Regions from separate parts of the Paenibacillus sp. FSL K6-1330 genome, predicted to be linked through region 1. Evidence: a T-box and tRNA genes for the amino acid it is inferred to sense, from the RefSeq annotation. Region 1 holds a T-box; the other holds one or more tRNA genes.
What was found. The T-box of region 1 lies ahead of tyrS (tyrosine--tRNA ligase). A T-box ahead of a tRNA ligase gene usually reads a tRNA of that ligase, here a tRNA-Tyr.
Positions count from the first base shown of each region.

Region 2: it has a tRNA-Tyr gene. The T-box ahead of tyrS (tyrosine--tRNA ligase) is inferred to sense a tRNA for this amino acid. The anticodon was not compared.

Region 1 is NZ_CP150269.1:2,464,407-2,467,657, reverse strand. Features, by position in the region: gene rpsD (30S ribosomal protein S4) at 1-38, shown strand, start outside; gene tyrS (tyrosine--tRNA ligase) at 125-1,378, opposite strand; T-box leader at 1,430-1,687, opposite strand; gene NYE54_RS11070 (transglycosylase domain-containing protein) at 1,832-3,251, shown strand, end outside.
Region 2 is NZ_CP150269.1:6,373,793-6,377,043, forward strand. Features, by position in the region: tRNA gene NYE54_RS29175 (tRNA-Leu) at 552-631, opposite strand; tRNA gene NYE54_RS29180 (tRNA-Arg) at 640-716, opposite strand; tRNA gene NYE54_RS29185 (tRNA-Cys) at 729-802, opposite strand; tRNA gene NYE54_RS29190 (tRNA-Gly) at 814-888, opposite strand; tRNA gene NYE54_RS29195 (tRNA-Gln) at 904-978, opposite strand; tRNA gene NYE54_RS29200 (tRNA-His) at 997-1,072, opposite strand; tRNA gene NYE54_RS29205 (tRNA-His) at 1,118-1,190, opposite strand; tRNA gene NYE54_RS29210 (tRNA-Trp) at 1,213-1,286, opposite strand; tRNA gene NYE54_RS29215 (tRNA-Tyr) at 1,293-1,377, opposite strand; tRNA gene NYE54_RS29220 (tRNA-Thr) at 1,382-1,457, opposite strand; tRNA gene NYE54_RS29225 (tRNA-Phe) at 1,480-1,555, opposite strand; tRNA gene NYE54_RS29230 (tRNA-Asp) at 1,625-1,701, opposite strand; tRNA gene NYE54_RS29235 (tRNA-Met) at 1,732-1,808, opposite strand; tRNA gene NYE54_RS29240 (tRNA-Val) at 1,896-1,971, opposite strand; tRNA gene NYE54_RS29245 (tRNA-Glu) at 2,148-2,222, opposite strand; tRNA gene NYE54_RS29250 (tRNA-Ser) at 2,239-2,330, opposite strand; tRNA gene NYE54_RS29255 (tRNA-Asn) at 2,336-2,411, opposite strand; rRNA gene NYE54_RS29260 (23S ribosomal RNA) at 2,486-3,251, opposite strand, start outside.

The DNA of each region.
Region 1 (3,251 bases):
TCGATGAGAAACAAATCGTCGAATTCTACAACCGTTAAGATTAACTCGGAACCCAAAAAACCTGAAGGCCTTGGCCTTCAGGTTTTTTTATTATCGAAATGAATCCTCCGCAAGTTCAATCATCTTAAGAAAACTTCAATCTGGCAAATTTACGCTTGCCTACTTGAACCACATCCCCGTCTTGAGGAGCGATTTCACCGTGGGTGTCGCTGCACTTTTCTCCATTCCATTTTACAGCCCCCTGCTGGATACTGCGTCTGGCCTCACCATTGGAAGCGGCAAAACCGAGCAGTGTCAGCATTTTGATAAGCGTAATCTTTCCTTCCTCCAGTTCTCCTTCGGGTACAATATAATCCTCAATGTCTTCAGGAAGTGCCTTCTGCTGGAACACGGTCACAAAATGCTGCTGTGCGGCATCCGCAGCCTCCCTCCCATGATACATCCGAACGAGAGTGTGCGAGAGACTCATCTTGGCATCCCGGGGATGAACGCTTCCGTCCCGAAGCCCCTTCTCCAGTCTGGTTACCTCCTCACCTGCCATATCGGTGGCCAAGCCGAAGTGCTTAAGCATAAGTTCGTCCGGAACGGACATGGATTTACCGTAAATCTCATTTGGCTCTTCATCGATACCGATGTAATTCCCCAAGCTCTTACTCATCTTCTGTATACCGTCAAGTCCTTCGATAAGCGGCATCGTGATCGCAACCTGAGGCTCTGTGCCATACTCCTTCTGCAGGGTCCGCCCCATCAGCAGGTTAAACTTCTGGTCCGTTCCCCCAAGCTCGACATCGGTCTTAAGCGCTACAGAATCCATACCCTGCATCAACGGGTAAAAGAACTCGTGGATGCTGATCGGAAGCCCGCCCTGGTAACGTTTAGTAAAATCATCGCGCTCCAGCATCCGTGCCACCGTAACCTTTGCCGATAAGCCGACCACTTCAGCAAAAGTCATCGGCGCAAGCCACTCGGAGTTGTAGTATACCTTCGTTTTTTCTGGATCCAATACTTTGTATATTTGTTTCCTGTACGTTTCCGCATGACGCCTCACATCCTCTTCTGACAATTGCTTGCGCGTCTCGGATTTGCCTGTCGGATCTCCGATCCTGCCAGTAAAGTCCCCGATGATGAGCTGTACTTCATGTCCGAGTTCCTGGAACTGACGCAGCTTCTGCAGCACGACGGTATGCCCGACGTGAAGATCGGGCGCTGACGGGTCCATTCCCAGCTTCACGCGCAGCGGCTCGCCGGTTACGACCGATGTCATCACCTTCTGCCTCATCTCTTCTTCCGGAATGATCTCCACCGCTCCACGGGAGATCACCTCCATCTGGCGTTCCACCTCCTGCTGCTGGACATTCGATAACACATCCCATTTCATGTTTCCATACACCTCCCTCTAAATTTGAACGCAAAAAAGCTCCTACTCATCCCAAGGGACGAGTAGGAGCGCTCGCGTTACCACCCTAATTAAAATCCGTTGCCTCAGGAACGGATTTTCACTTCATTGCCATAACGGGTTGTCATCCCGGAACCGGACTACTGTAACAGCCGTACTGGTGCACGACTCTGTTTCCCCCGGTCAGCTCCGGACGGTAATTCAAAGGGGCTCGTTATCGGTTTGCACCACCCACCGACTCTCTGGAAACGAAAGGCTCCGCCTTCTACTGGGGTCCTTCAAAGCTTTTCACGATATGAACTTTGCATTATTTGTATCATATGCTTCCCGAAAAAGTCAATCTTCCTCAAAAAAGGACACGCTATGTAGGGACACATGATTCAAAACCTTCGATTTATGCTATAATAGGTGCGTTAAAAGGAGGAGTATACATTCATGGTTGAGGAGAAAAAACAAGAGCCTGAAAAACAGAAGAAACCGCGTAAACGGTCCTTTCTGCGGGTACTCGGATCCGTCATCGGATGGCTCTTTGTGGTAGGTCTGATGGGCGTTTTGTTCGCCGGAGGAGCCATAGGTGGCTACGTAACCTCTATTGTTGAGAATGAGCCGGTAAGATCCAGGGCTCTCATCGAGAATACGGTGAACGATAATGCTATAACGGGCTTCGCCTACTTCGCAGATGGCTCACCGATCGGGCAGCTTAGAACCGAAGAAGACAGACGACCTGTGGAATTCAAGGATATTCCCCAGCTTGTGAAGGATGCCGTCGTATCCATAGAAGATAACCGTTTTTATACACATAAGGGTGTTGACATAAAAGGTACCGCTCGCGCCGTTAAGGAACGCGTGCTGAACGAGTCGGTTCAAACCGGCGGCAGCACGTTGACGCAACAGCTGGCCAGGCTCACTTTTTTAAGTCGCGACAAAACCGATAACCGCAAGGTCAAAGAAATGCTGCTGGCCATGCGGATGGAACGCTTTTTGAGTAAAGACCAAATTTTAACAGCCTATTTGAACAAGGTTCCTTACGGTAACGGTTCCAGCGGATACCAACTGTTCGGGATCAAGGCTGCGGCAAAAGGTATATTTAACATTAACAATCTGAATGATCTGAATGTGGCTCAAGCTGCATATTTGGCAGGTCTTCCGCAGCTACCGTCCTCCTACTCTGCCTTTAACGGCAAGGGGGAATTTGACGAGAAATCATTCAACCGTGCAATAAACCGCCAGCACCGCGTACTGGGAAGCATGCTGGAAGAAGGTAAAATAACGCAAACTGAGTATGAAGAGGCCCAGGCATTCGATATCAAAAAATCGCTTGCTCCTCGCACGCAGAAGGCCTATGTGACTTATCCTTATCTCATGATGGAAGTAGAGCGCCAAGCATCGAATATCCTGATGAAGCTGAGCGAGGAAGCCGAAGAGAACGCAAAAGGCACGCAAGCGAACTCCGATCTGATGGATGCATCCCGAGCTCAGCTCAGCACCGGCGGTTACCGTGTTTACACCACCATCGACCGGACATTATACAAGACCATGCGATCCATCGCAGAGAATGACAGCAACTACGTGCCTGACAGCGCGGAAAAAGGAATGGAGCAAACCGCCGCGATGATGATCGACAACAAAACCGGCGCCATTCTCGGGATGATTGAGGGCAGGGATTTTAACACAGAACAAATGAACTACGCTACGCAAATGAAACGACAACCTGGATCTGCCATGAAACCTATTGCCGCCTATTTACCGGCACTCGATTCGGGGGCGATTCAGCCTGCCAGCGTGGTGGACGATTCACCGATCATCTTAAAGGACTACAGCAAAGTGTTCCATATTCCTAAAAACTCGTACAGCG
Region 2 (3,251 bases), 3.5 Mb from region 1:
AGGTAATTTCGAGTTTCACTAAAACGGCCTGGGGACGGTTTTTGCACCTAGACCTAAGGCGGGGCCTCCTATAGACCTGCGTCCAACCCTGCACTGGATCAATGATTCGATAAGCTGACCTGTGTAGATGAATCCTCCGGTATCCTTGCTTTTGTTTTACCTAATAAAGAGACGTGCTTTCTAATGTTAGTTTAGTTTGATGAGTATAGCTTCAGCTCTAAGGTGATAGTAGTAAAGCCCGTGGAACGGTAGGTTAAGGTAGCGGTAGGATGAAGCATGGGGCCGAATATGAAAATCATGAAGAAGGATACCATAGTAAAGGAAGTGGGATTGATCTAAGGAGGTTGCATCTCAGAAGTTTGCATAGGATTAAGGTGTATTGCTTGCGAGTTATAAAATGAAGTGACATAACACTTAAGCTCATCAAGATTAGCCTTTTATCATGAAGAGTAACGGATCTTCAGCTTAGCTGCTACCGAGAAACGAATATCGATGTAAATGCAACGAAAAAAGGAATGCAGACGTTTATAGTCTACATTCCTTTTGGATGATGCCGGTGAAGGGACTCGAACCCCCACGGTTTCCCTCACGATTTTGAGTCGCGCGCGTCTGCCAATTCCGCCACACCGGCTTACTTTATGGCGTGCCCTAAGAGATTCGAACTCCTGACCTTTTGATTCGTAGTCAAACGCTCTATCCAGCTGAGCTAAGGGCACATAGTTTTGTTATGGAGGCGCCACCCAGATTCGAACTGGGGATAAAGCTTTTGCAGAGCTGTGCCTTACCACTTGGCTATGGCGCCAGAAATAAAAATGGAGCGGACGACGGGAATCGAACCCGCGACCCTCGCCTTGGCAAGGCGATGCTCTACCGCTGAGCCACGTCCGCAAACATAAAAATCAATGGCTGGGGATATAGGATTCGAACCTATGCATGACGGAGTCAAAGTCCGTTGCCTTACCGCTTGGCTAATCCCCAACATTTTTAAAAAAACTATGGGGCGACCGATGGGTCTCGAACCCACGAATGCCGGAACCACAATCCGGTGCGTTAACCCCTTCGCCACGATCGCCATAATGTAATAGTTTTTTTAGAGAATAATCATAATGAAATAATGGGCGACCGATGGGTCTCGAACCCACGAATGCCGGAACCACAATCCGGTGCGTTAACCCCTTCGCCACGATCGCCAAGTTCATTATAAATATTCAATGGCAGGGGCAGCAGGAATTGAACCCACACCAACGGTTTTGGAGACCGTTGTTCTACCTTTAAACTATGCCCCTAAAAACTGGTGGAGGATGATGGATTCGAACCACCGAACTCGAAGAGAGCAGATTTACAGTCTGCCGTGTTTAGCCACTTCACTAATCCTCCAGAATGGTGCCGGCGAGAGGACTTGAACCCCCAACCTACTGATTACAAGTCAGTTGCTCTACCAATTGAGCTACACCGGCATATAAAGTTATAAAACGTACATGGTGGCTCGGGACGGAATCGAACCGCCGACACGAGGATTTTCAGTCCTCTGCTCTACCGACTGAGCTACCGAGCCTTAAAGCTCTTCGCGAACTTTGACGGAACCCAATATCGGATACTCATCTCATCCCAAAGTTATAAATAATGGCGGAACTGACGGGATTCGAACCCGCGATCTCCTGCGTGACAGGCAGGCATGTTAGGCCTCTACACCACAGTTCCATGAGGCATTATCGCTATCGCGATATAAATTGGTTGCGGGGGCAGGATTTGAACCTACGACCTTCGGGTTATGAGCCCGACGAGCTACCGAACTGCTCCACCCCGCGTCATTAAAAGGGTTGCTTGTATGGGGTCCCCGAATAGTAATCGGAATTACTTGCGAAGCATGAGCTTCACTTTTTGGGGATAAATCATGGTGGAGGCTGAGGGGATCGAACCCCCGACCCTCTGCTTGTAAGGCAGATGCTCTCCCAGCTGAGCTAAGCCTCCGTAACAAAGCGACTTTAATCATACCAAAATCTGATATAAGAAGCAAGTGTTTTTCAAAAGAAAGTGGTGACCCGTAGGGGATACTCTCACTTCGTTCTAGACTGCGAAGCCTATACTACCGAAGTTAAGCTCCGACGAACCGACGGGATTCTCATCCCCTGATGCAATAAAGAAAGTGGTGACCCGTAGGGGATTCGAACCCCTGTTACCTCCGTGAAAGGGAGGTGTCTTAACCCCTTGACCAACGGGCCTTGCTTGAAATAATAGTGGCGGAGAGAGAGGGATTCGAACCCTCGAGACGCTTTTGGCGCCTACACGATTTCCAATCGTGCTCCTTCGGCCAACTCGGACACCTCTCCATAAATGGCTCCCCGAACAGGACTCGAACCTGTGACAACTCGATTAACAGTCGAGTGCTCTACCAACTGAGCTATCAGGGAACAATATTTAATTCAAGTGATTGATCACCTGAAAACTAGATACGAAACGAATTTGCAGCACATTGAAATAGTTTTTGGATAAGCCCTCGACCGATTAGTATTGGTCAGCTCCATGCATTGCTGCACTTCCACCTCCAACCTATCTACCTCGTGGTCTTCAAGGGGTCTTACGAATTGGGAAATCTCATCTTGAGGGGGGCTTCACGCTTAGATGCTTTCAGCGCTTATCCCTTCCGTACGTAGCTACCCAGCCATGCTCCTGGCGGAACAACTGGTGCACCAGCGGTACGTCCATCCCGGTCCTCTCGTACTAAGGACAGCTCCTCTCAAATTTCCTACGCCCACGACAGATAGGGACCGAACTGTCTCACGACGTTCTGAACCCAGCTCGCGTACCGCTTTAATGGGCGAACAGCCCAACCCTTGGGACCTACTTCAGCCCCAGGATGCGATGAGCCGACATCGAGGTGCCAAACCTCCCCGTCGATGTGGACTCTTGGGGGAGATAAGCCTGTTATCCCCAGGGTAGCTTTTATCCGTTGAGCGATGGCCCTTCCATGCGGTACCACCGGATCACTAAGCCCGACTTTCGTCCCTGCTCGACTTGTAGGTCTCGCAGTCAAGCTCCCTTATGCCTTTGCACTCTTCGAATGATTTCCAACCATTCTGAGGGAACCTTGGGGCGCCTCCGTTACTCTTTAGGAGGCGACCGCCCCAGTCAAACTGCCCGCCTGACACTGTCCCCGTACCGGATTACGGTACCAGGTTAGAACCTAGATACGATCAGGGTGGTATCCCAACGTCGCCTCCACACAAGCTGGCGCTCATGCTTCAAAGGCT